DNA from 2 places in the Aliiglaciecola aliphaticivorans genome. Region 1 is predicted to be linked to the other one. Evidence: riboswitches for the same ligand, from Rfam matches in the RefSeq annotation. Region 1 holds a riboswitch; the other holds the start of a gene.
What was found. A riboswitch is a leader RNA that binds a small molecule or an ion and turns the genes downstream of it on or off. The one in region 1 is predicted to bind cobalamin.
Positions count from the first base shown of each region.

Region 2: it holds a riboswitch for cobalamin, as region 1 does, so the genes downstream of both, ACYVIL_RS08125 (ABC transporter ATP-binding protein) here and ACYVIL_RS12935 (TonB-dependent receptor plug domain-containing protein) in region 1, are expected to answer to the same signal.

Region 1 covers NZ_BAAGTF010000022.1:4,978-20,593, reverse strand. Annotated here, with positions in the region: gene ACYVIL_RS13005 (MipA/OmpV family protein) at 1-206, shown strand, start outside; gene ACYVIL_RS13000 (DUF3019 domain-containing protein) at 248-607, shown strand; gene ACYVIL_RS12995 (response regulator) at 604-1,308, shown strand; gene ACYVIL_RS12990 (ATP-binding protein) at 1,339-2,592, shown strand; gene ACYVIL_RS12985 (hypothetical protein) at 2,630-3,001, opposite strand; gene ACYVIL_RS12980 (flavin reductase) at 3,219-3,746, opposite strand; gene ACYVIL_RS12975 (malonic semialdehyde reductase) at 3,798-4,388, opposite strand; gene rutD (pyrimidine utilization protein D) at 4,444-5,232, opposite strand; gene rutC (pyrimidine utilization protein C) at 5,328-5,717, opposite strand; gene rutB (pyrimidine utilization protein B) at 5,775-6,500, opposite strand; gene rutA (pyrimidine utilization protein A) at 6,500-7,597, opposite strand; gene rutR (HTH-type transcriptional regulator RutR) at 7,965-8,648, shown strand; gene ccoG (cytochrome c oxidase accessory protein CcoG) at 8,789-10,222, shown strand; gene ACYVIL_RS12940 (serine/threonine protein kinase) at 10,219-11,202, shown strand; cobalamin riboswitch at 11,245-11,471, shown strand; gene ACYVIL_RS12935 (TonB-dependent receptor plug domain-containing protein) at 11,542-13,404, shown strand; gene ACYVIL_RS12930 (thiol:disulfide interchange protein DsbA/DsbL) at 13,551-14,204, shown strand; gene ACYVIL_RS12925 (DsbA family protein) at 14,235-14,855, shown strand; gene ACYVIL_RS12920 (SulP family inorganic anion transporter) at 15,218-15,616, opposite strand, start outside.
Region 2 covers NZ_BAAGTF010000014.1:105,006-120,621, forward strand. Annotated here, with positions in the region: gene ACYVIL_RS08050 (hypothetical protein) at 1-246, shown strand, start outside; gene ACYVIL_RS08055 (hypothetical protein) at 252-602, opposite strand; gene ACYVIL_RS08060 (hypothetical protein) at 824-1,153, opposite strand; gene ACYVIL_RS08065 (hypothetical protein) at 1,276-1,464, shown strand; gene epmB (EF-P beta-lysylation protein EpmB) at 1,466-2,491, opposite strand; gene efp (elongation factor P) at 2,524-3,093, shown strand; gene epmA (elongation factor P--(R)-beta-lysine ligase) at 3,147-4,124, shown strand; gene ACYVIL_RS08085 (GGDEF domain-containing protein) at 4,299-5,438, shown strand; gene ACYVIL_RS08090 (GNAT family N-acetyltransferase) at 5,435-5,965, shown strand; gene ACYVIL_RS08095 (peptidylprolyl isomerase) at 5,960-6,559, opposite strand; gene ACYVIL_RS08100 (methyltransferase) at 6,572-7,711, opposite strand; gene ACYVIL_RS08105 (alpha-ketoglutarate-dependent dioxygenase AlkB family protein) at 7,737-8,348, shown strand; gene ACYVIL_RS08110 (BolA family protein) at 8,498-8,821, shown strand; gene ACYVIL_RS08115 (cobalamin-binding protein) at 8,901-9,791, opposite strand; gene ACYVIL_RS08120 (FecCD family ABC transporter permease) at 9,794-10,822, opposite strand; gene ACYVIL_RS08125 (ABC transporter ATP-binding protein) at 10,815-11,633, opposite strand; cobalamin riboswitch at 11,807-11,958, opposite strand; gene ACYVIL_RS08130 (TRAP transporter small permease subunit) at 12,077-12,610, shown strand; gene ACYVIL_RS08135 (TRAP transporter large permease) at 12,610-13,968, shown strand; gene ACYVIL_RS08140 (TRAP transporter substrate-binding protein) at 13,988-15,079, shown strand; gene fabV (enoyl-ACP reductase FabV) at 15,245-15,616, shown strand, end outside.

The sequences.
Region 1 (15,616 bases):
ATACTATCGACTCCAGCTTTCACTACTCGGTCTCATCTGGAATACAGCCGGGGTTATCCTTTTTATACACCCAAAAGCTGAATGAAGATTGGCACTGGGTAGCTAACCTAGCATATCGTAAACTCCATGCTTCAATGGTTAATAGCCCCATTGTTGAAGAAAACAATGTCAGCAATGTATTTTTTGGCGTGGGGCGTCGGTTTTGATGATTCACCGCAAACCAAAAACCTTTTTGGGCTCCCTATCAATGATTAGTTTGTTAGCACTTGCATACTTGCCGAACTCCTGGAGTCAAACACCGAGCTGGCGTGTACAACCAAAGGTATGCATCGTTGAAAACTTAGGGGATACCTGTGAAATGGTTTTAACCCTCAAATTTGAGAATTTAGCACCAGGAACATACTGCTATTATCAAGGGCAAACTCGATTAAACTGCTGGACAGGTGCTGCGGTTAACAAAACCCTTATTATTCGTTTCATTGAAGAAACCACGTTATATCTCAAATCTGATAATGGTAAGGTCATTTTATCCCATCAACTGGATATCAAAGCCAGAGCAAGTAAAAAGCGAGTTAGGCGGGTAAGGCAACCTTGGAGTCTATTTTGAGCAAGCGTATTCTACTAATTGAAGATGACAAACGATTGAGTCAATTAATGGCTAATTTTCTGAATCAGCAAGATTTTGAAGTTCAGTGTTTATATGATTCTGTTAATTTGTCCAACACCATGAGCAAATTTGAACCAGACATTATTATTTTGGATATCATGCTGCCAGGGGAAGATGGTTTCGAATTGTGTAAAAAATTGCGTAAAACCTTTACTGGCCCCCTACTATTCGTCACAGCTAAAAGCTCCGATTTTGATCAGGTGTTGGGGTTGGAACTCGGCGCAGATGATTATGTGATAAAACCCGTTGAACCTCGCGTATTGTTAGCGCGAATAAATGCCTTGTTAAGGCGTAGCGAAACCCTAACCAATGACACTCAATCCCAAAGCGCTCAATTACATTTTGGGCAATTGCGTATAAATCGCAATTCTCGACAAGTATTTTTAGCAAATGAGACCATACAATTGACCAGTCATGAATTCGATATGTTGTGGAAATTAGCCAGCAATCCATCCAAATTGGTTGAACGAGAGACCCTTTACAGTGAATTAATTGGCAGAGAGTATGATGGTTTAGACAGATCAGCTGATGTCCGCATTTCTCGTTTACGCAAAAAGCTCAGAGATAATCCGCAAAACCCTTATAAAATCAAAACAATTTGGGGCAAAGGGTTCTTCTTCGTTCCTGATGCTTGGGAGTAACCCCATTTTGAAAAAATCCCCAGCAACAACATGACTCGGTTATTTCTAAGCCTATATATTTTTATCGCCTTATCCTTAGTTGCGTTAAGTGCTTTGCTCAACCATGTCTTTTTTAACGATGACAGCATTAATCAAAGTGATGCCTTACTCATTAATTCACTCACTGCTTTGCACCAACGAGGTGGGATAACGGCTGGTGATCTAGATACCAAGCTGTTTTCAGTGAGAACATTGAATAAAGGTGATATGGCATGGAACGCTGAAGAATTAACAACATTAGAAAACCAATTACCTGTTGTGTTATTTGATAATCACAAGGGTACTCAAATCTATTTTCAATCACCCAGCGAAAAATTGCTTGAGATTACCTTATTGCCCAATCAAACAAGCAACAGCAAATACATACTTTACAGTGGTTTATTTTTCTTTCTATTAGCAGGTGTAATTGCGCTGTGGTTATGGCCTTTGTGGAAAGATCTCCTACAGCTAAAACAAACGGCAACGCGTATTGGCCCAAGCGGAGATTTCCCACCTATCGAAATCGACCGAACTTCAGTTGTGTACCCAATTGCTATTGCCTTGAACGACTTGGGTAATCGGGTACGAGAATTATTAAATACACAGAGAGAGCTAACGGGGGCGGTTGCCCACGAATTCAGAACTCCCCTGTCTCGCTTAAAATTCGCCATTGCGGCTCATGATTATGCTCAAGGGGGCCCTTGGAGCGAGATGAATAAAGATATTGATGAATTAGAAAAGTTAGTACAGGAAATGTTGAGCTACACCAGTATGGAAGTGCAAGAGCCAGAGTTAAACATCACAGAGATCCCCCTTCTCACCTTATGTAAGCAACGGGTTAGCTATATACAGAAAAGTATTCCATCCCAATTAAAAATTGATATTGTCGGCTCAGATTATACTATCTTAGGTGACGAACACTTCATCGAAAGGGTAATAGACAACCTATTTAATAATGCCAGTCGATATGCGCAATCAACAATTTCAATTCAGGTTTCCCGTGACTCAAAAGGAATATTAGTGCGCATGGAAGACGACGGCTTAGGGGTACCTGAAATTTATCAAAAACGTATTTTCGAGCCTTTCTTCCGTCCAGACAATAGTCGTGATAGAAAACGTGGTGGCGCAGGATTAGGACTGGCGATTATCAAACGCATAATGCACTGGCATGAAGGTGAGTGCTGGGTTGAAAACGCCGAATTAGGTGGCGCAAGCTTTTGTCTTTTATTTAAAACTGCACCTATGATTAAGTCGCGTAACAATTGAGCTCATATCCAGATACAAAGGTTATGTTGCAACTCCCCTAGCCAGACTCGCTAACTTGTAACAAGGTAGAATGACTAATTGTGTGACAAACCAGCTCTAAGTTTGAGCCATTTACGTAAGGATTGATTTCGCGCTCAATACAATATTTAGCGTGGAAATTCACTAGGTTTTCAGAACTATCGGTAATTTGTAATATATAATCTCGCTGAAAATCACGCATTTGTTCAGTGTAAGGAGCCAAAGAATAACGCACATCTTTAAGTTGCGTTTTTTCCATTTTCATGGATATATCAGTCATGAATTGGGTTAAGCTATTTTGAATATCCGCTAGCAAATACTGAGCAAATGGCGAGCGCAGCGCCATGACTAAGATCACTATTTCCGCTAAAATAATTAAATACCTAAACATAGTTTCACATCTAAACAGGACAAAAAATGCCCAGAGCCAAAACGGAAGTCTAACTTAGACTAACTAGTCTAGCTTTTAAAGACTCAGGTATTATCCATGCTTATACAAGAGTCTGTTAATCAATACCCATATAAACAAATACTTAGCTCAATTTAATAACCAGATAATTGTTTTATAAAAGCTGTAGGCGAAAAAGCCTCTATGCTGACAGTAAAATTCAATCACGCAAATGGTGATATCCCCGTTGGAAATAAACTAAAGCGCCAGCTTGTTCTCTTTGCTTCACTGCGACGACCTCACAAAAGATAACATCGTGAGTAGCAACACTTTGAATATGCGTGATTTTACAATCAAAGGCGACAGCAGCGTCTGCTAGCACTGGCGACCCGGTTTTCAATCTTTCCCACTTCCCTATTGCAAAACGATCTGCCATTGCAGCTTTACCACCAAATACATTCGACAATGGTTCATGGCCTTCGGTAAGTGTATTTATCGCTAAATAAGGACTGTCAACGAACGCACTGTGTACCGAAGCACTTCTATTTAAACAGACCAATAAGGTCGCCGGATTATCACTTACACTGCATACCGCAGTTGCAGTAAACCCCACATCACCAGTATCACCAGAGGTAGTGACGATATTAACGGCACCGGCTAAACTTGCCATGCTATCTCGAAAACACTCTGGTGTTATGCAAGGCATCCCATTAGATTGTGAGGATGATTTTTTTATATCTGGTTCCACTGGACCACTCCTAATTACATTCGCCTTTAACAGCAGAGTAAAGCCAAAGGGCTATACAATTTCACAGGCTTCATCAAAGGCCAAACGAGGAAGTCGCTTATGCACTTTGATGCCATCACCGTAACCTAAGTTAATCAAAAAATTAACTTTCCACGTGCTGTTTTCAAAGAAGGTTTGATTAAGCAACTCGGGATTAAACCCTGACATTGCGCCAGTGTCTAGCCCTAGAGCTCTGGCAGCGCTAATTAAATAAGCGCCTTGTAGAGAGCTATTACGCATGGCAGTTTCGTAGGCTGCATCCGGACTGGAAGTAAACCAACTGCGGGCATCCGCGTAGGGAAACAGAGTCGGTAATTGCTCATAAAATTCACTATCGTATGCAACAATCACGGTACAAGGCGCACTCATAGTTTGCTCTATATTGCCATTAGATAAAGCTGGTTTTAGCTTCTCCCTGCCCTCATCTGAACTGATAAAAACAAAACGAGCCGGACAGCAATTAGCGGATGTTGGCCCCAATTTAACCAAGTCATACAACTGCAATAGCAATTCTTTGGGTATGCTTCGATCCTGCCAGCTAGTGTGAGTATGAGCTTGAGTGAATAATTGCGCTAATGCCGCATTATCTAATTGTGTTGTCATAATTTATAAATTCCAAACCGAGTTATGTCAGAGTCACCTGAAATTAGGCGTTGATTCAATGACCCTTTAAAAAGTGATTAAGATGTTCAAGTAAAAGCTGATTAAATTCATCAGTTATGGTTACTGTACACGCATGCCCGCCATATTCAAAAATGTGTAGTTTTGAATTGCCAATCCCATTTGCCAAGATAGCAGAACGTTGCCATGGTACTAAGGCATCGTCTTTATTGGCAATTATTAGGGTATTGGTAGTGATTGCATTGAGTTGCCCATCGATATCAAACTGGCTCAATGCGGAGATTCGGGCCAGCAAATTTTGTTTATCGGGAAAGCTTTTCAACATATGTTGTTCTTCGAGGTTGAGTAATTCGACATTTTCCGCAATCCAATCCGGCGGATAGAGCATAAGTGCCTGCATCTGCAAGTACACTTCGGCTGAACAATTATGTAATAGTGCCTTGCGAATATTAAAACAACGAAGGGTGTGTGGGTTTGGGCTACTCCAGGCGTTAATGAGTACCAAAGATTGAAGGATCTCTGGACGTTGCAGGGCAATTTCTAACCCCACCAAACCGCCCAATGCATGGCCAACGAAATGACATTGTTGTATTTGGATATCGTTTAATAATGCGAGTAATTCTTTGCTCATCGATTTTATCGAATAGTCGTTAGGTAAACTCGCTGGACTTCTTCCTGTTCCATTATGATCATAAACAATTATCCGCCATGTGGATTCTAAAACTGGTATTAGTGTTTCCCAAAAACGCCCAGAGCCACCCAATCCCGAACTTAAAACCACGGTGGGCGCAGTACTATCTTGCAAACCAACTACTTCGTAAAACATGTTGCTCACTTATTCATTTAAGTTGGTTAAAATGCATGCACTCAAATGAAAAGCATTGCTTAGAACAACACCATGCAATTAAATGCATATATTTATTATCCTTGGTCTATGTGCGCAACACTGGCAATCTCAACCAGTGCGTCTGGTTTCACTAAACCACATTGAATACAATACCGAGCGGGTTTTTCGCCAGCAAAATACTCTGCATAAACTTGGTTGATAGCAGCATAGTCTTCCCAATCACGAAGTAGAATAGTATTGAAGGTGATATCGTCCATAGTTCCACCAGCAGCCTCAACGACACCTTTGATACTCTCCAATACATGACGAGTTTGCGCTTCGGCATCACCAACGTGTACCACATTGTTGTCTTTATCAAAGGCCAAAGTACCTGAAACATACAAAATATTATCAGCCATTGAGCCAGGCACATAAGGTGCTAATGGCTTGCCTGTTCCTGCTGGTATAATTGATTTTTTAGTCATACTTAATTACCTATGTTTTAGGGTTTAGGAAAGTTGAGTTAGCGTGTTTTGCCATCATTAGGCAACGACTTTGCAAAAATCTTCGACTGTTGACACCCAACCAAAAAATGTAGAAATGTTGTATAGGGCTGACTCTTGAATCATATCGGGGCCGGCTTGATGGGTTGCATCCGCTAACACCACTCCAAAATACTCCAAGAAAAAACCATCCCTTAAGGTAGATTCCACACATACATTGGTTGCTATGCCGGTGAAGACTAAATTACGAATACCGCGACTGCGCAGCATGCTGTCTAAATTTGTATTGAAAAAGCCACTGTAGCGGGTTTTAGGAATAACTATGTCACCTGGTTTTGGACTGAGCTCATCAATCAACTGATAGTCCCATGATCCTTTTGCCAACAAAGTGCCTTTTAGTTCAGGTTGCTTGCGCATTGTTTTAAGCGCATTAGACTTGTACCAATTGGGTGAACCTGGTCCGCCCGCTTCAGCATATTCTGCATCCCATCCATTTTGGAAAAACACCACGGTTATGCCTGCTTTTCTCGCTGCGGCTATGGCTTTAGTGATATTAGCAATCACTGGACCGGTACTCGATATATCAAAACCCGCTTTATCTAAATAGCCGTCTTTGCTGGCATAAGCGTTTTGCATATCGACCACGATAAGCGCTGTTTGTTTAATATCCATTGCCAGAGGCTCTGGTTGCGCCGACAAAATGACTTCATTACTTTTATCTGCGTTGCGAAGCCCAGCAATATTCAATTCACCGTTATTCAGCATCAGGCTTCCTTAGCTTGAGGTTGGGCAGTAAGAATATGTTGGCGAGATTTCATTAATGGTTGTATTTTTTGACCAAAATCATCCATTCCTTGAATAAAATCATCGAAGGTGAGGAGCACGCCTTCGCAACCGGGGACGGTGTCAATTTCATCCAACATTGCGGCCACCGAAGCAAATGAACCAACCAAGGTGCCCATATTCAAATTAACCGCAGAAGTGGGATCTGTCATATCACGAATGTTAGTGTCTTTACCTGACTTTTTGTCCGCAGCGCCTTGAGTCGTCATCCAGTCCAACGCACTTTGGTCTTTGCCATCTTTATATAATTGCCACTTTGCCATGGCGTTTTCATCGGTATCTGCGGCGATCACCATGATTAAGACCACCGAGCCTACATTCCGACCCACTTTTTGGGCCGCATCCTGCAATCTTTCAGCAGTAGACGCAAAGGCAGTTGGCGTGTTTAAACCTTTTCCGAAACAGAAGTTGTAATCGGCATGTTGCGCAGAAAACGCCATTCCTGCGGCACTTTGACCAGCACAAATAATTGGGATGTTTTTTTCAGGTTTTGGCAGCATCCTGCAATCATCCATTTGAAAATGTTCGCCTTTGAAATCACTCTTACCGGTTTCCCATAGTTCTTTACAGACTTTGATGTATTCCGCAAGATACTCATAACGATTAGAGAAAAACTGATCCCCAGGCCACATTCCCATTTGCGAATATTCAGGTCTTTGCCAACCGGTTATTAAGTTGATCCCAAAACGACCGTGTGAAATAGAATCTATGGTTGTAGCCATTCTTGCAACAATGGCAGGCGGCATAACCAAGGTAGCGGCGGTCGCGTATAATTTGATTTTTTCTGTCACCGCGGCCAAGCCCGCCATTAGCGTAAAGGATTCGAGGTTGTAATCCCAAAACTCGGTTTTGCCGCCAAATCCTCGCAATTTGATCATCGAAAGCGCAAAGTCCAAACCATAATGTTCAGCTTTAACAACAACATCTTTATTCAGATCAAAACTAGGCTTGTACTGGGGTGACGTACTTGAAATTAACCAACCATTATTCCCAATTGGGATAAATACACCTACTTCCATTGTTGCCTCACTTATTGTTCATTAGATAACGAGCAGCCACCCCCTTAGACATTTTGTTTAGTCAACAGCATTTAGCAACAGCGGGGGTTTGAGATACCGAAGTTTATTGATAGCACTAACTGAAAAGCACAAAGTGCGCCAACCAAATATAAAGCATAAATAACAAATAGTTACTGCAAACCCATCAAAAAATATGGACCACTTGGTCTACATTGAGGCACTAGGTTTGTGCAATTTGCGCACAAATGATGCAGCACCTTGTTGGGTTATTTATTTAAGTTTAAAATCAGTTAGGTTTGCTTAATAACAAAATCTTGGTTAAAACATAGTGGACAGGGAAACATTAAAATAGGATATCCATAGTCAGATGAGTTCTACTCCAGCAAAAAAATCATTAAAAAAATCGACACGCGAATCAAGCTCTAAAACGCAAAGTAAACGTATTGAAGCAAAACGTAATAAGCGTAAAATTATTATGCAAGCGGCGCTAGATTTATTTTCTAGCAACGGGGTTCACGGCACCAGTGTTGAACAAATCGCTGATTTAGCCAAGGTATCAAAAACCAACTTACTGTATTATTTTGCCAGTAAAGAGCTGCTTTACGTTGAAGTGATACAGCAGTTATTGGATGTATGGTTAGTGCCACTTAAAGGATTTAATTCAGAGCAAGATCCCATAGAGGCCATTGCAAATTATATAGAAGTAAAATTAGCGTTATCCCGTGACAACCCTAAAGAGTCCCGTTTATTTTGTATGGAAGTAGTGCAAGGTGCGCCACTTTTGTTTAATCAATTGGAATCACCATTACGAGCAATTGTCGAAGCAAAAGTTCAAGTCATTTCAGATTGGATTAAAGCCGGAAAGTTAGCGCCTATTGATCCCTACCATTTAATTTTTAGCATTTGGGCCACAACCCAACATTATGCAGATTTTCGTGTCCAAGTGGAGGCCGTTACTGGACAAAGTTTAGACGATCCTGAATTTTTTGCCGCGACATTACATAGCATTCAGACAATTATTCTTAACGGTGTTAGGCCCCAACATAGCTGAAACGCTAAAAAAACCAGTTAATTCATTGATCCAGATTAACAATAAGCGAACAGTCTGTGCGATAATAGGGAGATAATTTGTTAACTTATAAAAATTTCGATTTAATTGTAATTTTTAGCAGTCCCGTAAAGGATAAATGAATGAGTGAACGCATTCCAATCAAAGATGTCACCGCCGTAAAAGTTCACCAACCAGAAGCCAGTAAGCATGAAAATGCTTATACACCACGAAGTCGAATTTATGTCCGCGCAGTTGAGGGGACGTTAGAGACTTTTCGACGCTTCTTCGGCTTAATTTTTCTAGGTATTTTTGCAGTCATCCCTTGGATTCAATACAATTCAAATCAAGCGGTTCTATTTGATATTGGAGCCCAGCGCTTCAATATATTTGGCCTCACCCTTTGGCCACAGGATTTAACCCTACTCGCCTGGATTCTGATTATTAGCGCCTTCGCGCTGTTCTTTGTCACCACCTTTGCTGGCCGAGTTTGGTGCGGATTTATGTGCCCGCAAACCACTTGGACATTTATTTATATTTGGTTTGAAGAAAAAATAGAAGGAGCTAGAAACAAGCGCATTAGACTTGACCAACGAAAAATGGATTTCGACAAGTTTTGGCGCAAATCGTTAAAACACTTTGCTTGGATAACAGTGGCGTTGCTGACAGCTCTTAGTTTTGTAGGTTATTTCACCCCAATAAACCAATTGTTTATGGACTTTTTCACCTTCAATGTCAGTTTTTGGGCGGGGTTTTCAGTTATCTTTTTTACGGTTTGTACCTATGGGAATGCTGGCTGGATGCGAGAAATCATGTGTACTCACATTTGTCCTTATGCCAGATTTCAATCTGCCATGTTTGATAAAGATACTTTTACCGTTGCTTATAACCCTAGCCGGGGAGAAAAACGCGGACCCCGTTCACGGAAAACCAGTTACGAAGAAATCAAACAAAAAGGCATTGGTGACTGCATCGATTGTAACTTGTGTGTTCAGGTATGCCCCACAGGCATCGATATTCGCAATGGTCTTCAATATGAATGCATTAACTGTGGTGCCTGTGTTGATGCATGTAATGGGGTAATGGAGAAAATGAATTATCCCAAGGGGTTAATTAGTTTTACATCGGAACATGAATTGGCCGGCGGTAAAACTAAGATATTCCGTCCCAAATTGATTGGATACGCCGTCGTACTATTAATTATGACGTCTCTTTTAGCCTACGAGATTATCGCTCGAGTACCATTGGAAGTCGACATTATTCGAGATCGCAATTCGTTGTTTAGAGAGACCAATGAGGGATTAATCGAAAATGTCTACACCTTAAAAGTATTAAACAAATCTCAAACTCAACACACTTATAAAATTGATGTAGTCGGTTTAGAAGGTAATAAATATATAGGTCCAGAACAAGTAACAGTTGCAGGCGGTGAAGTATTAAACTTACCAATTAGCATTGCCATTGACCCTTATGCATTAGATGAAACAGTCATTGAGTTTAAATTTAAAGTCACGTCTATCGATGGCCATGACACCCCCATTGAAATGAGTGAAACCAGTAAGTTTATCTATCGATGAGTGACTCAATTGATACAACATTTGATTTCGCGCAACTGGGCCCTGATACAATTTTGGATGCTATTGAGTCCAAAGGCTATTTAGTAGACTCAGGATTACTGGCGTTAAACAGTTATGAAAATAGGGTTTATCAATTTGTTTGCGACGATAAACAACGCTATGTAGCCAAGTTTTATCGCCCTCAGCGTTGGAGTCGCGAACAGATTCAAGAAGAACACGACTTTGCCCAAGAACTAAATGACCATGAAATCCCGGTGGTAGCACCCTTGCGCACAGACGACTCATCCTTGCACAGTTATCAGGGGTTTCATTTTGCCATTTTCCCATCTGTGGGTGGTCGACAATTCGAAGTGGATAATCTTGACCAACTGGAATGGATGGGACGCTTTATCGGTCGCATTCATCAAGTATCAAAAGGTCATTCATTTGCATATCGTCCGACCTTCAGTGTGCAGGAGCATTTGCTTGATGCGGTAGCAACCTTGCATAAAACGGAACTCATTCCGAGCAGTTTACACACCGCATTTTTCACCATTTTAGAACAAGTAAGCGGGTTAGCAGCAAGCTTATATAAACCTAACACTAGCATACGTCTTCACGGTGACTGTCATCCGGGCAATATTTTATGGCGAGATGGTCCAACCTTCGTAGATTTGGATGATTGCAGAATGGGTCCAGCTATTCAGGACTTATGGATGATGTTATCTGGTGACACTTACCAGCAACGAATACAAATGGACACACTAGTTGAAGCCTATGAAGAATTTTCCCAATTCGACAGCGCACAACTTAGCTTAATTGAACCTTTGCGGGCAATGCGTATGGTTCACTACATGGCGTGGTTATCCCGTCGTTGGCAAGATCCCGCATTTCCTCAAGCGTTCCCATGGTTTGCCGACGCTAAATATTGGGAACAACAAATATTGGCCTTAAAAGAACAATATTCCGCCCTTCAAGAGCCCAGTTTGACGTTATTTTAATAACAGAAAAAATAAAGACCTATTTTTTTAAGAACAGATGGATATAATGCACACCTCTTAGGTGCCACCATAGGTGGTTAAACGGGAAGACAGTGCAATCAGATCTTTATCTGATTTATGCTGACGCTGCCCCCGCAACGGTAAACAAGTGATACCCAAAGGTATAGTTGATTAATAAGTCACCACTGTTTGAAAGAATGGGAAGGTATTAATCAAGTCTTTATTAGGCACTTGTGAGCCCGGATACCGGCCTGAGAAGCATAGGTTCGTGATTAAAACCACGAACTGTCACTCATATGATCTAGTACTCGGGCGGAGTACTTAACAAGGCTTAACAAAATGCAAAATAAAACGACTCTTATAGGGTTAAGCGTTAGCTTGGCACTAGCATCTTCCAATCTCTATGCTCAATCAAACTCGCAAGAACAACAAGACATTGAAAAGATGACCGTTGTTTCTAGCCGAATTCAATTACCAACTAATCGACTCGCTACCAGTGTTTCTGTGTTAGATGAAAATGACATTGAAATGCAAACCGCAATCAATGTCACTGAAATTTTGCGTCAAACCCCAAGTGTTGGCGTGTCAAATTCAGGCGGTTTAGGTAAAAGTACCGCTGTCAGAATTCGTGGTGAAGAAGCATTCAGAACCAAATTATATATTGATGATGTTGAACTAAGTGATACCTCATCGCCACAAGTCGCGCCGATTTTTGATGATGTATTAATTAATCAGTTATCTCGAATTGAAATTTTAAGAGGCACCCAAGGCTTGTCTTATGGCGCTGATGCTGGCGGTATTATAAGTCTATACAGCAAGCAGCCGGTAAAAGGTTTTGAGGCCAGTGGCACCCTAGCGGCAGGCTCATTTGATACCCAAATATTTAATGCGGATATTGCCGCAGGAAACAACTCAGGGTCATTCTTTTTGTCCGCATCAAAGGTGGAAAGTGACGGTTTTAATGCTAAAACCTCTGATGATAGCGGCGAAAAAGATGCTTATGACAACCAAACAGTGCATTTTAAAGGACAATTAGCATTAACTGAAAATATCGCTGCTTCTGTAGTGTTTCGTAATGTCGATGCCGAAAATCAATACGACGGTTGCTACGATAATGCCACTTTCGCACTCATCAATTCTTGTACCACTGAAGCCGAACAGCAAACCGTTCGTGGCGCGTTAAGTTATCAGGGAAGTCACAGCCAACATCAACTTGCCTATAACAAAACGGATGTTGACAGGGATTTTTTCAATAATGGCGAGTACGGGTTTAGCAATTCAGGTAGCATCGACAAGTTTGAATATCTAGGTAGCCTGAACTGGCAACAGCATGATTTGGTATTTGGCCTTGAAAAAGAAACTCAAGAAATCGAAAACAGTGATTTAAGTCGAGATCAAAAATCCCTATTCGTTGAATGGTTAGGCCAGTTCGACAATCAACTCGCCTTTAACCTTGGTTATCGATTCGACGATAATGACACCTTTGGAAAACACAATAGTGTGCGCTTAGGTGCAGTCAAAGTCCTGCCCTTTGATTTTGCTGACGTAAAGTTTAAAACGACCTATGGAACGGGTTTCCGCGCGCCAAGTATTTATGAGCAAAGTTATAACGACGGCCCTTATGCATACGGTGAGGCTGCCGGTTTACAATTGGCCGAAGAAAATAGTGAAGGCCTCGACCTAGGCGTTGTTATCGATACAAAAAATGGATTGAACGCGGAAATGGTCTTTTTCAAACAGTACATAGAAAATGAAATCGTTTTCGATTTGGCATCTTACCAGGGCTACTTGCAATCCAGTGGAAAAAGTAAATCTAAGGGAATTGAAACCCGTGTTGAGCAAGTATTTGCTAACGGCTTAAGATTATGGGCTAATTACACCTATAACGATGCGGAAGATAGTTCTGGTGAAGCCCGTTTGAGAAGACCTAGAAACAAGTTCAACTTAGGTATTAGACACGGCTGGTTAGACGATAAAGTGTCAGCAGAGCTTACCTATAGAAGTGTTCGAAACGCTGTAGACATAGCGGGTGCTGAGATTGAAGACTACCAAGTAACAAACTTAAGTGCCCGTTGGCAAATCGTTGAATCAGTTAGTATTAAAGCCGGTGTAAATAATCTTTTTGATGAAGATTATCAGGAGGTAAATGGCTTTAATACTGCCGGACAAAACTTTTTTGTATCCACCACCATTACCTTGTAGAAAAGCCTAGATTTATAAAAACCGCTTCTTAAAGCGGTTTTTTTATGCATTTCATCTGCAGATTGTATTCATCTGACTGATTAACTATACCTAATCTTTTACTAGCTATGATAACCTTTAGCAAATTTTTGAAGGAATTGATTGATATGAAAAAGCTATCAACTGTATTAGCGCTATTTTTACTTTTATCACTACAAGCATGCTCTAAGGAGAGCTCATCAGAACAATCGGCACCGCCTTCTAAATGGAAAGAAGGTACCCACTATCAAATCATTAGCGACACGGCATCAGAACAACCCGAAGTACTAGAATTCTTTTCTTTTTGGTGTCCACACTGTTATAACTTCGAACCCATTGTTGAACAGATAAAACTTAAAATAGATAAAGATGTCACATTCAAAAAAGTGCATGTGAATTTTATGCGTTTTACCAGTCCACAAGTTCAAGATGCGGCGACTAAAGCCCTTCTGATTGGCAGAACGATGGATAAGGAAGAAGAAATGAATAGCGCTATCTTTAGTTATATTCATTTACAACGTCAACTGATCACTGGTATTCCAGAATTAAGAAACATTTTCCTAGCCAAAGGGATCGACAGTGATGAGTTTGATAAAATGGAGTCGAGCTTTCAAATTAATAACCTACTCAAACAAAATAATCAAACTATTGAAACCTATCGTGAACATTTAAGTGGTGTCCCTAACTTTATTGTTAATGGGAAATATCAAGCCCAAGTCGCTGAAGGTATGACCAGAGACGATATTGCAGAATTGGTTGTTTGGTTATCTAAACAAGATTAATAACATTACTTTTTACAGGATTTTATTTTTATGATTTTCAAATTGACGCGCAATCTTTTAATAGCGTTTGTATGCGCAGTTCCAGCTCTTGCTATGGCACAATCCAAATGGGAAGAAGGTGAACACTACACAGTGTTGAAAGAGGTACCAAGCCAAACTAAACAGGTTCGCGAAGTGTTTTCATTTTGGTGTCCACACTGTTTTACGTTTGAAAGCATTGCAAAAGAGCTTAAAGGTAAATTACCCAGTGATGTGACATTTACCAAAGCCCATGTGAACTTTATGGGAGGCGCAACTCAAGAGACTCAGGTTGCAGCGACCAAAGCGATGTTAGCTGCACGACAACTGGGGCAAGCAGATAAATTTAACACAGCACTATTTACCGCGATTCATAAAGAGCGCAAAAGCATTGCGTCCATGGATGATATTTTGCAGGTTTATACACAAGCAGGTGGTGATAGTGCTAAGTTGAAGAAGTTAGCCAATAGCTATGGCATACGCGGCGCTGTGCGCAAAAACGATAAGTTAACCCAAGGCGTACGCAGTGTTCCAACCTTTATCGTGAACGACAAGTATAAGGCAATCTTTGGCGCAAAAATGACGCCAGATGAGTTTGTTGAATTAGTTATTTGGTTAACGACGCAAAAATAGTTTGTCTGTTAAGGGGGCGATTAGCCCCGCAAGGGACATTTGCCCCCCATGGTCTAAAGACCATGCTACAGGTGATGACAAAATTTTACCTGTAGGCGGGCGCTTTAGCCCCGCGATATGGCCTAAAGACCCTGCTACAAACTTCCCCCTGTAGGCGGGTGCGTTAGCCCCGCGATATGGCCTAAAGACCCTGCTACAAATTTCCACCCTGTAGGAGGGTGCTTTAGCCCCGCGACAATGTCACAGGTGCGGTTTCAACCTTCCACGGCTAAATAAACTGAATCTGTCGTCATAAAAAAGGCCGATATTAATTACCGGCCTTCTGATAGGATACTGCTTTAGGGAAATCCCCTATTAATTTTTTAACCTAATTTGTCGGATGCGATGCGATAACGTGGGTCTTCATTCACGTTCATTTCCACGTAATCTTGTGCCTTGGTTAGCAAATTACTGCATTCGGGGCTAATGTGACGAATATGCAATTTTTTACCCTGGACTTTGTACTTATCTGCCAAACCATCAATGGCATCCAAACCTGAAGAATCCCAGATTCGTGAATCACGGAAATCAATTACTACATCCTGCGGATCATTCTGAGGGTCAAATAAATCTCTAAAATGTAAAACCGAACCAAAGAACAACGGCCCTTCAAGATCGTAAACCTTCCAACCATCTTCATCTGTATGAGTTTTCGCGCTAATATGAGTTGCGTGTTTCCAGGCAAAAACCAACGCTGAAACAATTACACCAACAACGACCGC
Region 2 (15,616 bases), on a different contig from region 1:
ATTGACCCGATTTACGCCGACGCTTTCCAAGATGTCTTATCACAAGTTCAAAGTGAAGATTTATTTTTCCCAGTCATTGATAGCTTACCTGAAGGTTTGAGCAAACGAGATTTTGTTCAGCAATATGGACATGTTGAAACTGATGAGTACAAGCTGGTTGTTGCGCAAATTAATCAACATTTAGCACGATTACCACTCTATCAAACCCTGAATAACGAAAAAAGCGGCAGTAATAAACCGCAATAAAAGATTTATAATAGATCTTGAATAGAGCGGTAAACTTCTGTTGCCTTTTCCGTGGTTAGATTATTCTTAGCAGTAGAACCAAGGCTACTGGAAACGCGAATAAATTCATTGCCTGCCAGTGCTTCAACACTATCCGTTTGATTCTCAGTGTCTGTATTTGGTCTTTGTTCTGATTGAATACGTTCCCGCTGGGTTTGTTCATTCTGCTGCAAAATTCTAGCTTGCGCTGACAGTTCAACCTCTGGCTTATTGGCATTTCCTATTCCAAAGGCATTCAGGCTGGGCTCTATATTATTTAAAGTATTTGAAACAGCGTTAGATAAATTATTTAAGCTGTTACTTAATGTAATTTCCATGATTCCACCTCCAAATTAAGAACATAGCTCACATCTATGCCCTGCTCTTTGAAATAGCCTTTAGCCTGCTTTTAAAATAGCCCTTAAATAGCCCTTAAATAGCCCTTAAATAGCCAAAGCACTCTTATTATTATGGTGTGTTTTGCTCAAAAAACAACCTGAAATATGCTGTGGTGGTTGTGCCAACTTTCATTTAGGGTCCTTTAAAGTTGGCGATGTGTTTAAAGAGTGGTTTTCAATTGACCTAACGTACTGAGCAATAACTCCATTTTTTTAACTATAGCAGGCAGAGCATTTTCAAATTTTTCTTGGTCTGCTGTCTCTAAGGCAGCTACCTCAGCGGCGAGTTCTTTCACATAAGGCATAAATCGTTTACTTTGAACGTTAAACCCTGCGTCCTGTGCAAATATATGATTAAACTTACCTTTTCCTGTTTGTTGCAACTTCGATAGGGCTTCATCTGCGTCAATGGCTTTACGATAAATAAGCTGCATATTTTCTGTTAATTTCTCAAATAAAGGGCGAAGTGTCGTGTTCAATTGTGGGGACATGAAAAATGATCTCAATAAAGTGAAAAAAAATACTCAAGAATGTTTGATGAGAGCCGATACTAACCGTAGACGGGTAATTCTGCCTGTTTTTTTAAATTGCTACAAGCAATGAGGTAATTGGTATGGAACTTCAGGGTGTAAATACATCTGGAACTACCGGTGCGTCACTTGAAACTAAAGCTTTGCAGCTCGCGAAATCAAATCAAGAGACGCAAGGTCAAGCGACGCTTCAGTTGTTGGAATCAGCGGCTGACGTACCAAAAGTTTCTTCTAATCCTGCAATTGGATCGAATGTAAACACATTCGCTTAAATTAAGGATGAAGATGTAAGTCTAAAGGTGTCTTGCCAGGTTGTCCGCCTATCTCTCGTACGAGTTTTGGGATTAAAAAACCTGGCAAGCGCTTTATCATTTCTGCCATTATTTCCCTTGCGCGATTCTCACTCACATCAAAATGAGTCGCTCCTTTTACCTTATCTAACATGTGCAGGTAATAAGGCATAACACCGGCTTCAAATAAACGCTCACTCAAGGCAATTTGGTTTTCGGCTGAATCATTCACCGTGGCAAGTAAGACGGATTGATTGAGCAGTGTCACCTGGTTTTCCCGCAATAACTTTAACTTTGTGATTAATTTCGTGTCTATTTCATTGGCATGATTAATATGCAGTACCATTATCATTTTTAAACGAGACTGAGTAATCCACTTGAGGAAATGCTGATCAATTCGGTTGGGAATAACAACGGGCAAGCGAGTATGCATCCTTAACCGGGTTATATGAGGGATCTGTTCTATCTGGCTGGTCAGCCAGGCTAAAAAATCATCTTTTGCCATCAGAGGATCACCACCAGAGTATATTATCTCATTTAAATTTGGATCTTGCGCAATATAGTCTAGGGCTTCTAACCAACCTTGCTTATTTAAACTATTTTGCTGGTAGGGAAAATGTCTGCGGAAACAATATCGACAATTCACCGCACAGCCCCCACGGACCATCAATAACGCCCGCGTTTGATATTTATGCAGTATTCCTTGCTGAGGCGTTTCTTGTTCCTGCAATGGGTCGACCGTGTATGCTGGATCTTCAAGATATTCGTCATATAGAGGGAACACTTGCCTAAATAGCGGATCTTGCGGATCGCCTTTGTTCATCAAATCCGCAAAATGGTGCGGAACACGCATTGGAAATAGTGACCTAGCTTCAATATTTTTCACCTGCTCGGCCACTGGAATATTCAGATATTTCAGTAGTTTTTGCGGATCAGTAAAGCTAGTTGCCAGTTCTTTTTGCCAGTTACTCTCTACAGAGATGGATTTTTTAGGTATTATCTTCGCCAAACGAGTACTCAATCGATTAATTTAGAGGTTTTATGGCTAATTACAGCACAAATGAATTCAAAGCGGGCTTAAAGATAATGCTCGACGGCGAACCTTGCAACGTTCTTGAGAACGAATATGTAAAACCAGGTAAAGGTCAAGCCTTTAACCGCGTTAAAATTCGTAAGCTAATTTCCGGAAAAGTATTAGAAAAAACGTTCAAATCCGGTGATAGCGTAGAAGGTGCAGACGTGATGGATACGGAATTAACCTATTTATATAACGACGGTGAATTCTACCACTTTATGAACAACGAAACCTTCGAACAAATTGCTGCAGATGAAAAAGCGGTGGGTGAAAGTGTGAAGTGGCTGGTAGAGAATGATAGTTGCACTATTACTCTTTGGAATGGCAGCCCAATTGTTGTTACTCCACCAAATTTCGTTGAACTTGAGATCACTGAAACCGATCCCGGCTTAAAAGGTGATACTGCAGGTACAGGTGGTAAACCTGCTACGTTGATAACTGGCGCTGTGGTGCGGGTTCCTTTGTTCGTGCAGACTGGCGAAGTGATTCGAGTCGATACTCGCAGCGGCGAATACGTTTCTCGAGCGCAAAAGTAAGTTTTCAAGTCTTGGGCCCAATTTCTATTGGGCTCTAAAATTATCTGGTAAGTATGAATTCATCAGTCAACTGGCGACCCACCGCAACGATCCAAACCCTACAAAAACGAGCACAGATTAATGCTCAGATACGTGAGTTTTTTGCACAACGTAAGGTGTTAGAAGTGGAAACACCGGCGTTAGCACACGCTAGTGTTACCGATATTCATCTTCATGGGTTTAGAACACAATTTAATAGTCCATTAAAACCCGAGCCTGATAATTTATTTCTGCAGACGTCTCCAGAGTTTGCCATGAAACGGTTGTTGTGTGCCGGAAGTGGCAGTATCTTTCAGTTATGTAAGTCTTTTCGCAATGAAGAGGCCGGTAAGCAGCATAATCCTGAATTTACCATGTTGGAGTGGTATAGAGTGGGGTTTAATCTATCTCAGCTAATAGATGAAGTAGATGAACTTTTACAAAAGATACTAAAAACCGAACCCCTTGAACGATTATCTTATCAGCAAGCTTTTCTTACCTATTGTGATATCGACCCCCTGGCGTGCACCTTAGAAGAGTTAAAACGCAAAGCATCAGACTTGGGGTTTGCCAATATCGCTGACAATGAAAGTGTGAAAGATGTGCTTTTGCAGTTGCTTTGTAGCCAAGTTGTAGAACCTGAAATTGGCCGCACTAGACCTGTGGCACTCATTGATTTCCCCGCATCCCAAGCAGCGTTAGCCAGAATAAAACAACAAGATCCTCGAGTGGCGGAGCGATTTGAGATTTATTATAAAGGGCTTGAGCTTGCGAATGGTTATTATGAATTAAGGGATGTGAACGAACAACTATCACGGTTTGAAAAGGATCGTCAGGTACGCCAAAAAAATGGGCTAAGCAATATTGCTCTGGATGAGTATTTTATGGCGGCGATGGAGAATGGCTTGCCTGACTGCTCAGGAGTGGCTTTAGGCGTGGATAGGTTAGTAATGTTAGCCTGTGGGGTTCAAAATATCGAAAAGGTTATGAGTTTTTCCATTGATAACGCTTAGTTTGATAAACTAGACTAAAATTTAATCATTAATGACAACAAAATACATGGTATGCCTTCTAATATTTGGTAAACTGAGATTGAAGGACTTTTAATCGACGCACCAACATCTATTATTTTGTTTGTACTCCAGTGAATGGAAGCGTGCTTCGGTTTCGATTTGACGAGTGGATTGATGTCACAACTTTTTCCCAAACCAAAACCTGCTTTTCTAGCGGAATATTTGGTACAAAGTAACTCCAAAAACATTCAGTATGCCATTTACTTCTCTAGTTTGGCTTGCGTCGTTTTTGGTATTCAACTGCTAGCTCACTTCCGTCTGGGAGCAGGCGTGCTGTTTGCTGCGAATATCCCTTATACTCTGTTGTACTTAGTGTCGTTTATATTCGCATTATCCACTGCATTCTTATTAAGTAAATTACAAACTTTTCCTAAGTTATTGCCTTTCAGCAACGCAATTGAAATTATTTTTTCAGTTTTTATTGCATCAGTAGGTGTATTTTGGTCGTTGCTGAGTGTCAATGATGGAGAAGGGATTGCGCCTTTTGTGATTACCTTGATGCTGTTGTGCTGTGCATCCCAAGGTTACTTGGGGTATTTCTTAAGCCTTCTTGTGGCAGCATTTTTTGGGTTAGTTATTGGGCTTTTTTGGCTCCCAGAAAGTACAGATAGTTGGCAGCATATTAGTATCGGCTTTTGCAGTGTTATTGTTTGTTTTGCGGTGGCTAACTTGATTGAAAAAACGAGATTGAAAAATTTTGAAAAGATTCACAGTTTAACTAGTACCAATAAGCAATTACAGACACTTTCCCAACAGGATCATCTTACTAAATTACTCAATAGAAGAGCGATTGATAGTGCATTAAAGCGAGAAATGGCCCGAAGTGAACGTTTTGACCATTCGTTGTCTCTACTGATGGTTGATGTGGATAACTTCAAGCAAATTAATGATGGTTTTGGGCATGTGTTTGGTGATCAGATCTTAATCGATATTTCAAGTAGCATCAGAAAACACGTTCGTGATGTGGATTATGTCGGTAGAATGGGGGGAGATGAGTTTTTAGTTATTCTGGTTGAAACCAATCAAAATAATGCTCTGCAAATTGCAGAAAGAATGCTCAATGAAGTGCGAAACATAAATAGTCAAAAATTAGATTGTGATATTTCAATTAGTATTGGTTTTACAGCAATGGAAGGAGAGAGTGTTGTGGCATTATTAGAAAAAGCGGATAAGGCATTATATCTAGCCAAAAAGGCAGGTAAAAATAAAGTCCGTAGTGTTTTTTCGCAGTTAAATGATGCATCAGATTCATGAATTGTAAGGGAACTCTCGTTGCTCAAACTGAGCGTTTAAATATCCGTAAGGTGACCTTAGCCGAAGCCTATTTTATTCTAGACTTAGTGAATGATCCTGATTGGATTCGACACATCGGTGATCGTAATATTTCAAATCAAGCCGAAGCGCGGGAATTCATTGAAAAAGGTCCTTTTGTTTCTTACCGAGAAAATGGCTACGGTTTATATGTATTTTGTGATAACCGTAAAAACCGACCTATGGGTATCTGCGGAATGTTAAAAAGGCCTTTCCTCGATTATCCCGATATTGGTTATGCTATTTTGCCAGAATTTAGGCGTAAAGGATTAACCTTAGAAGCCTGTGGCGGAGTATTATCAGCCGATTGCAAACGCCTAGGTTTGCAAACCGTTCACGCGATGATATCGCCAGATAATACCCAATCAATTAACTTAATCGAACGCTTGGGGTTTGAATTTACTAAGGTTATTCAACATCAAGATGCAGATACAAAACTTTTTACCTACACCAATCAGGCAAAATTATAGAGGCGGTAAAATTGTCACTTTATTTAATATTACTGGCTCTATAGGAACATCCGCCCAGCCCACAATGGCGTCATATTGCGTTTCTACCTGAGATATGGCGTCTAAAATATCTGTGCCTTCTGTCACATAGCCGAAAACAGCGTATCCCCATTTTCTGCCGGGGTCTAAACTCTCGTTATCGTTAAGGTTGAAATAAAATTGACGATTCGCCGTATGGGGGCCATTTGAACGAGCCATAGCGATGGTATAAGTTTGGTTTTTTAAACCATTTCCTGATTCGTTATAAATGTCAGGAAATTTAGACAAATCTTTGTAATCCTTATCGTAGCCACCCCCTTGCACAACAAAATCAGAGATTACCCTATGGAATAGGGTGCCTTCAAAGCTACGCTTATCCACATAGCGTAAAAAGTTATTCACTGTGATAGGGGCTCTCGATCTATCAAGTTCAACAACAAAGTCGCCCATGGTGGTATGCATCATGACTCTTGGATAGTAATTATCGGGTTGAATTTGCGAACCATCGTCTTTAGGTTTGCCATGGGACAAAAAAGTAACAAAGATAAGTGTGAGGGTGAATAAAGCCTTTTTCATGATAAATACTCTCTACTTCAACGAAGATAAAATACTAAATTTTTTGTCACTAGAAATCACATTATAACCACCAAATAAGCGTTTTAACTTTTGTGGGTATTCTAAATGTCGATTGCCGATTATCCGCAATTCCCCACCTTTTTTTAATTTTAAATGTGCATCTTCAAACATCTGAGTCGCTATATGATCGGTAATGGTATTCAGCTGGTGGAATGGAGGATTACAAATTACCTTATCAATTTGTTGATGGTTTTCCAATTCTTCCAGACAATTGCTGACAATAAAACGCGCGCGGTCCATTTGATCGGGTAAATTATTTTGTACATTCAGTTTTGCAGAAGCCACCGCCATGTGGGATTCGTCCATAAAAATAACCTGAGCATCCTCATAACGTTTTAGAATACACAAGCCTAATACACCGTTACCACAGCCTAAATCCACCACGGTTTTGGCCCTACAATCGGGTAAGTTATCGATTAACAAGCGTGCGCCTATATCAATTTGCTGGCGAGCAAATACATTGGCATGATTGCTAATGCTAAAGGGTTCTTGTTGCATTTCCCAAACCGTTGGGTAGGGAGATGGTTGCTGTTGCAGTGGCAGGTCTGGTTCACAAAAAATTAACCGCGCCTTTTTCTTGGCTAAGGATGTATGGGTTGTGCCGAGATATTTTTCAAATAGGGCTAACGTGGATTTTTGAATCATTTTCACTTTAGCGCCTGCCACTATTTTAGTCTTCGCAGATACCACCCCTTGCAATTGAATTAACTGGTGTTCCAACAGAGCTAAGGTTTTCGGGATTTTTATGACCACCCAGTCTGGGGCTTGAGGCATAGGGGTTAGACTGTCGATATAAGTGATTTGAGAGTTGTCTAATTGATTAAGCTTGATATTTTGTTTACATGCCTTTTGAGAAACGAGAGAATCACTTACATGGTGAATATCGGCCTGATTTAACCAACAGCTCAATGCGCCAAAATCGTCGTTAAGAATGACTATGCGAGCTTGATGTATATTTTCTTGGGTTTGTTGGATATGGGTGAGCAGTAACTCATCTGCTGCATCCCATGCTTGCCAACTCGGGTGGGTAAATCGCTTTGGATAGCGGTATAATTCCAGAGACTTTTCTAAAAAATTAAAGCTAGTATTCATTTTTAGCAGGATTCACGTAAGTTATATGCAACAGGATTTATTTTCATCCCACCAAACAGGCCTAAGCCAAATGCCAATGCAAGACGCAGATGTGCATTATCAGGCAGATTTTTTGGACTCAGGCACCGCCACTGAATTGTATCAGAAATTACAAAGCAAATTAGCTTGGCAGCAAGATTCAATTCAAGTTTACGGTCGCAAAGTAAAAATTCCACGTTTTCAGGCTTGGTATGGGGATAAAGAGGCCAACTACCAATATTCAGGATTGAGCATGCAACCTAATCCTTGGATCAAAGAGTTAGCACAATTGAAACTTACCTTAGAACAAGTTTGCAAAACCAAATTCAATTCAGTTTTAGCGAATTGGTACCGAAATGGCCAAGACAGTATGGGCTGGCATGGCGACAACGAACCTGAGCTAGGATACCAACCTATCATTGCTTCATTAACCTTAGGCCAAACTCGCGATTTTGATTTTAAACATATACATACCGGTCAAAAGGTAAGACTGCCACTGCAAAATGGCAGTCTCTTAATAATGGCAGGAAATACCCAAAAATTTTGGCAGCACAGTCTGCCTAAGCGAAGCCAGTCACTAGGGGGACGCATAAATCTCACCTTTCGGCAAATATTTTAACCGAACAAGACGTTATAAAAACAGCATTATCCTTTACCGGAAATTATATCTAACTGACTCAACCACTTAGTTAAAAATTGCAAAAAATAGTTTTTTAAATTTCGCCGAACAGGCTAAATTTATAATGGGACACACAAAGGAACCACACAATGAATATCCAAAATAATATTGAAAAGAAGTTGCTATCGCATTTCAATCCGGCGCATTTGGAAGTGATCAACGAAAGTTTTATGCATAACGTGCCCAAAGGGTCCGAGACTCACTTTAAAGTGGTTCTTGTCACCCCAGAGTTTGCGGGTAAGCGTTTAATCAATCGTCATAGAGCGGTCAACGCGGTACTTAAAGAAGAGTTAGCTGAGCAGATCCACGCCCTTGCATTACATACTTACACCGGAGAAGAGTGGCAAAACTTGTACGGTAACTCACCAGACTCTCCTAATTGTTTAGGTGGGATGAAGCAGGCCGTATCCTAATACTGACTGCAGCAAAGAGTGCCACTTTTTTTGAGGCACTCTAATACTTGTTTTTAGCCATATATGTGAACGACTATTGCTACTGATACACATGTCTGGCTCGTTGAATTTGCTCGCACAAGGTTTGCACTTCGCTCAATACTCGAGTGGTCATCCGAAATAATTTATCTGCGTCAGGTTGAAAAATAAGATTGTGCTGAACCGCGGGTAAAAACGTAAATTTCTGCCAATCATAAAGCCTGCTGGCTAACTGCTTAGTCGATTTAGGTTGAATAATGGCTTGAGGTGATTTGCTAATGACTTGCTCAAGTGACACTGACGGATAGTCGTTATCTAACCCAGCAAAAATGTTCTTTGCTCCACAAATGTCTAAATGCTGTTGGGGCCATGCGTTACCGGCAATGGTTTGCAGCGGCGCTGGCCAAATTTCGAAAAATACGTCAACTGGTGTTTGATTGGCAAATTGGTGCCGTAAGTTTGTCAGTTGGGCTAGGTATGTGTCGGCGCGATGCTGTGCAAGGGGGTGCCTTCCGGTGAGATCACCGAATAACAACAACTCTTGAGCAATATCCTCTAACTTTTTTGGGTCAGAATAAACCACTAGGATGCCAAATTGCTCCAATCGAGCTAGGTCTTCCAACGGATTTCCACTTTTCCAGGCTACTACAAGGTCGGGGTTTAACTGCAGAATTTTTTCGATTTGTAATCGACTATGATCACCCACACGTGGCAATGTTTTGGCTTGTTCCGGGTAATCTGCGTATGAACCTGTGGCGATGATTTGTTCACCGGCTCCAATATCAAACAACAGTTCCACAATATGGGGAGCTAAGGCGATGATTTTTAGTTTTTGTTTATCGGTTTGTTTTACTTTTTCAGTGGCCTGTGCGGCTGCGCAATTGGCGCATGAGAATACTAGAACAGCAAATCCCCACAGCCAATAGACCAGCATATTTTTGAGAGTAGGCATCATTAACGTCCTTGGTTTTTTTGTAGGGCAAATAAGAAAAATAGGCTGCCGATTGCTGAAGTAATTATGCCAATGGGGATTTCTTGATTTTCGACTATCACCCTGGCAACAACATCAATCCAAATTAAAAAGCTACCGCCAATTAACACACAACCCACTATTAAATTTCTACTTGTCACCCCAAACCAACCTCTGACGATATGCGGGATCATCAACCCCACAAAGCCAATGCCACCACAATATGCGACTATGCACGATGTTAGCGCCGCGCAAATGACTAATACCAGTAAACGCAACGAATCAACTTTTATCCCCAAAGTTTGGGCATTTTCATCACCTAATAACATTGCATCCATATGACGGCCAAAAAGCCAAAGCAGTATGACACTGATAGAAACCATTGGAAGCATGATCCAAACGAACCACATTTGTGAATTAGCTAAGCTTCCAAGTAACCAAAAAATCACTTTATTAGCAGCAAAAGGTTCTGCCATAAACAATAAAAAATGACTCAGTGCACTTAACATAAATGACACGGCTACACCTGCTAACAACAAGTGCTCTGTACGATTTCCAAATAGCTTTCGAGATAAAATTTGTACAATAGTAACGGCTAAAAATGCCCCTAAAAACGCTGCTAAGGGGAGTGCATAGGTAAAGGGGATTTGTGCCAAGAATGCAAAAGCTGGAGAGAATGAAGCTAAGCTGCCGTTAAATAGTAAAGTAGCAATGCTTGCACCTAATCCCGCCCCAGATACTACCCCGAACAAATATGGGTCGGCTAATGGATTCCGATAGACATTTTGCAAAGTCGCCCCTGCTACAGCTAATCCTGCTCCCACTAAAAATCCCACCAAAACGCGAGGTAAGCGAACTTGCCAGAAAATAACCTCGTCAATACTCCCTTCACAGTTGTTCGCCATGCAAGCTAATACGGTGCGCAAATCTAACTCTGCCGCACCAAAAAATAATCCACAAAATATACTCAGAAAACTAATGCAGACCAGTGCCGCCCATTTCTCCTTAGACATCGGCTGTACCTATTTCGATGTTTTTATCCAAGCCATCAATTTCAGGCGGGCAGAACTCGATTCTTATTTTGTTATTAGTGGGCTTTTCGATAATCTGGCATGGGGTTTTGAAAACGTGTTGCAGTCGTTCTTCGGTGAATACCGCTTTTGGCGGCCCGAAGGCTAACATCTGTCCTTGGGTAAGTAAGCAAACTTTATCGCAATAATCCGCAGCATGATTTAAATCATGTAAGCTCATTATTATTGTTACCTTGTTATGTTTCGCTATTTTGCGTAATAAAGATAATATTTGATGCTCGTAAAACACATCTAGATGATTTATTGGCTCATCTAAAACGAATAATCCCGCTCCTTGCACTAAGGCTCTGGCTATTTGCCCTCGCTGCTGTTCCCCACCAGAGAGAGAACTAAATAATCGATGGCGCTTTTCAGTCAAACCAACTTGCGCAATTGCCGTTGAAACCTTTTGGTTATGTTCAGGTGATACTTTAGAAAATATGGACTGGTGGGGAAGTAAGCCCATACTAACTATTTGTTCAAGGTTGAGGTTAAAGACACTATTATTGAACTGATTTACAACAGCAATTTGTTTCGCTCGGCTATTTGCCGTGAAACTTTCAACAGGGGTCGAGCGCCAAAACACCTGCTGTTTTGAGGGATATTGGCCAGATATTAACTTTAGCAATGTCGTTTTACCCGCACCATTTGGGCCAACCACGGCAATGATAGCTCCTTCATCTGCCTGAAACTGAATATCAGAGAGTATCTGCGTGTCATCAATATTGTAATCGAGGTGCTGTAGTTTGAGCATGGCTGTAACGGACTTTCCCATTCATCTGAATCAGTACTGATTTAACCGTACTATTTTATTTTTATGCTGGTACACAGCGTATTTATACATTTGGTGTTTAACATTGTTGATCGGAGGGAAGTCGCAATGAAGTGATTACGCAAGCCAATCGTGAATTCCCGCACGCTAGAAACAATATAATTTAAGATTAGGCTGGTATCTGACTTATGGTTGGCAATATTGCCACCAATTACAGTTGCGGGTACAGTTTTGGATTCACACCAAATTCCCATTTTATTTCCACTCGACTACAGGAAACAAAACTACCCCTTGTCTAATTAAAGTGGAAAACCGAATCTAATATATAGCCAAAATATAGCAATCTTTACGCTTGCACCCTAGCGTTATTTCTTAAAAAAACGTGTAATATCGTACAAATAGAATAATTAGATAGGTGCATGGAAATGTTTAACGCCGCAGCACTCTCGCGGAATATTGACGTTTTTAACGATAATATAAGCAAACTAGTTAGCTGGTTCACGTTGTTTATGGCGCTCATTACACTGCTTATTGTGGTGCTACGGTACGGCTTTGATATTGGCTGGATTGCGATGCAGGAATCGGTGATGTATCTACATGCCTGTGTGTTTTTGTTGGGCAGTGCCCACACACTTCGTGTTAATGAGCACGTTAGAGTCGACATCTTTTACAGTAAATTCGATGGCACTAAAAAAGCAAAAATCGATACCTTTGGTACCTTATTTTTTATGCTACCAGTGAACATTTTTATCTTTATTGTCTGTTGGGATTATGTGGCTTCGTCATGGGCTATTATGGAAGACTCACAGGCTGCAGGGGGCTTACCCGCAGTATTTTTACTTAAAACCTTCATTTTATTGTTCGCTGCCCTGATGATTTTGCAAGGGGTCTCAGAACTGATCCGCAATATGCATGTCTGGTTACATCAATCTCATACCGTGGTTAGTGAGGATAAGTAATGGAATACCTCTCTTTGGTCATGTTTTTAATTGTTTGTTTAACCTTATTACTGGGTTATCCGGTGGCATACACTTTGGCGGGTACGGCTTTAATTTTTGCTGGGATCGGGGCGTTGTTTGGGGTTTTCGATACGGCCTATCTCCATGCTGTACCTAGTCGACTTTACGGTATAGTGACTAATCAAACCTTGATAGCTGTGCCACTGTTTGTCTTTATGGGCGTTATGTTAGAAAAGTCAAAAGTGGCTGAAAGTTTACTGGTTGCCATGGCGCAGGTCTTCGGTCGGTTAAAATCTGGCTTGGCGATCTCGGTGGTTTTGGTTGGCATGTTGTTAGCAGCAAGTACGGGTATCGTCGGTGCAACCGTGGTTACCATGGGATTATTGTCGTTGCCAACTATGTTAAAACAAGGGTATTCGCCCTCATTCGCCACCGGCGCTATTTGTGCAACTGGCACCCTAGGACAAATCATCCCTCCTTCCATTGCGTTGGTGTTGCTAGGTGACGTGTTATCAAGTGCATTTCAACAAGCACAATTGAATATGGGGATTTTCTCACCCGAGTCTGTATCTGTGGGAGATTTGTTTATTGGGGCTTTAGTCCCAGGCATGATGTTGGTCGCAATGTACTTACTTTATGTGGTGTTATTTGCCAATCGACACATAGATAAAGCCATGGGTGATAAGCACCGTGAAACACAGGCTTCCATTTCTTTAGCAGGGGCCTTGTTACCGCCACTTATTCTTATCTTCGTAGTGTTAGGCTCTATTTTAGGCGGCTTTGCTACTCCCACAGAGGCTGCAGGCGTGGGCGCTGCTGGCGCCCTAGTGTTGGGATTGGTGCAAAGGCAAGTCGATTGGGACAAATTAAGAGAAGTCATGTTAAGTACGACCCGCGTAACTGCCATGATATTTTTAATTCTCATTGGCGCTTCTATATTTTCCTTGGTATTTCGAGGCTTTGGTGGTGAAGAACTGATTGAGCATTTTTTTGAACAGCTTCCCGGCGGTACTTTTAGCGCTGTTTTAGTGGTAATGGTGGTCATCTTTTTATTGGGTTTCATTCTTGATTTTATTGAAATTACCTTTGTTGTTGTGCCCATAGTTGCCCCTGTTTTGCTGGCTATGGGGGTAGACCCAATTTGGTTGGGGATAATGATTGCGGTGAATCTGCAAACGTCATTTTTGACGCCACCCTTTGGCTTTGCGTTGTTTTATTTGCGTGGTGTTGCACCGGCAAATGTTCAGACCACTCAAATATATAAAGGCGTGATACCCTTCATTATTATTCAATTGCTCTTACTAATAGGCTTGGCTATTTGGCCGGATCTGGTAACGTGGCTGCCTTCTATATTGTGACCCTAATGGATTTAATTAAATGAAAATCTTAACGTTTATATCCTTGTTCTATAGCATCATTGTACTTACCTCTTGCGGCGGTAAGTCATCATCCGATTCTGGTGCCGCAGCATCACAGCAGAGTTATCAATGGAAACTAGTGACTTCCTGGCCAAAAAACTTTCCTGGTTTAGGCCGCGCCCCTGAGACGTTTGCGGAAAACGTCGAACGTATGTCTAACGGACGGTTAAAGATCAAAGTCTTCGGCGCAGGTCAAATGGTTCCTGGGTTTGAAGTGTTCGACACTGTCTCTAGTGGTGCTGCTGAAATGGGTCACTCCGGTTCTTATTATTGGAAAGGTAAAGCGCCCGCAGCGCAAATCTTTACGGCTATTCCCTTTGGTATGAATGCCACTGAGTTTAACGCTTGGCTGCACTACGGTGGTGGTTTAGAAATGTGGCGTGAACTCTATGCTCCATTTAATTTAATTCCTTTTGCTGGCGGGAATACCGGAGTGCAAAGTGCAGGATGGTTTAAAAAAGAAATTAATAGCGTTGACGATTTGCAAGGTCTCAAAATGCGTATTCCTGGATTAGGGGCTGAAGTCCTTAAAAAGCTTGGTGGGATCCCCGTTGCCTTGACTGGGGGCGAGTTGTTTACCGCTTTGCAATCTGGTGCCATTGACGCCACCGAATGGGTTGGCCCTTACAACGATTTGTCTTTCGGTCTATACAAGGCGGCGAAGTATTACTATCACACCGGTTGGCATGAGCCTGGTGCGAGTTTGGAATTTATCGTCAATAAAACGGCCTATGAATCCTTGCCTGAAGATTTGCAGGCGATAGTTGAGGTTGCTGCCAGAGCGGTAAATCAAGATATGTGGGACGAATATACCGCCGCCAATAATGATGCTGTGGGAGCCCTAGTGGAAACTCACGGTGTTGATATGCGCCCCTTGCCAAAGGATGTGGTTGCCGCTTTACATGCTGCCAGCATTGAAGTGATGCAAGAACAGTCTGCTGCGGACCCAACATTTGCTAAAATTTACGCTTCATATCAAAAATTCCAAGAAGATGTTTCTAAATATCATCAAATCTCTGAAATGGAATATTATAATAATCGACAAGAATGAAAATAAATTAGCTGTTCAGATTTGTTGTTGTGGCAATGACCCTTACAATAGAAGATTATCGAGTAAAAGCTATATTTGAGCCTTTTAAAAATCTCGTTTGAGAATAGATTGTGATAGTTAACCGGCTGTTTGAAATGTTCGGAAAATTTTTGAGGAAAATAGATTATGGTAATTAAGCCTAAAGTACGTGGCTTTATCTGCACTAACGCTCATCCCGTTGGTTGTGCTGCGAGTGTTGAAGAACAAATCGAATATGTTAAAAGTCAGGGAGATTTAGGCGAGGGTCCTAAGAACGTTTTGGTCTTAGGTTGTTCCACAGGCTACGGTCTGGCATCTCGCATCGTGTCTACTTTCGGCTATGGGGCAAATACCCTTGGTGTGTGTTTTGAAAAGCCACCAACGGAGAGAAAAACCGGCACCGCAGGCTGGTATAATACGGCCGCATTTCATCAACAAGCTAAAGACGCTGGCGTCTATGCTCAAACCATTAATGGCGATGCGTTCTCCAATGAAATCAAACAACAAGTGATTGAAACC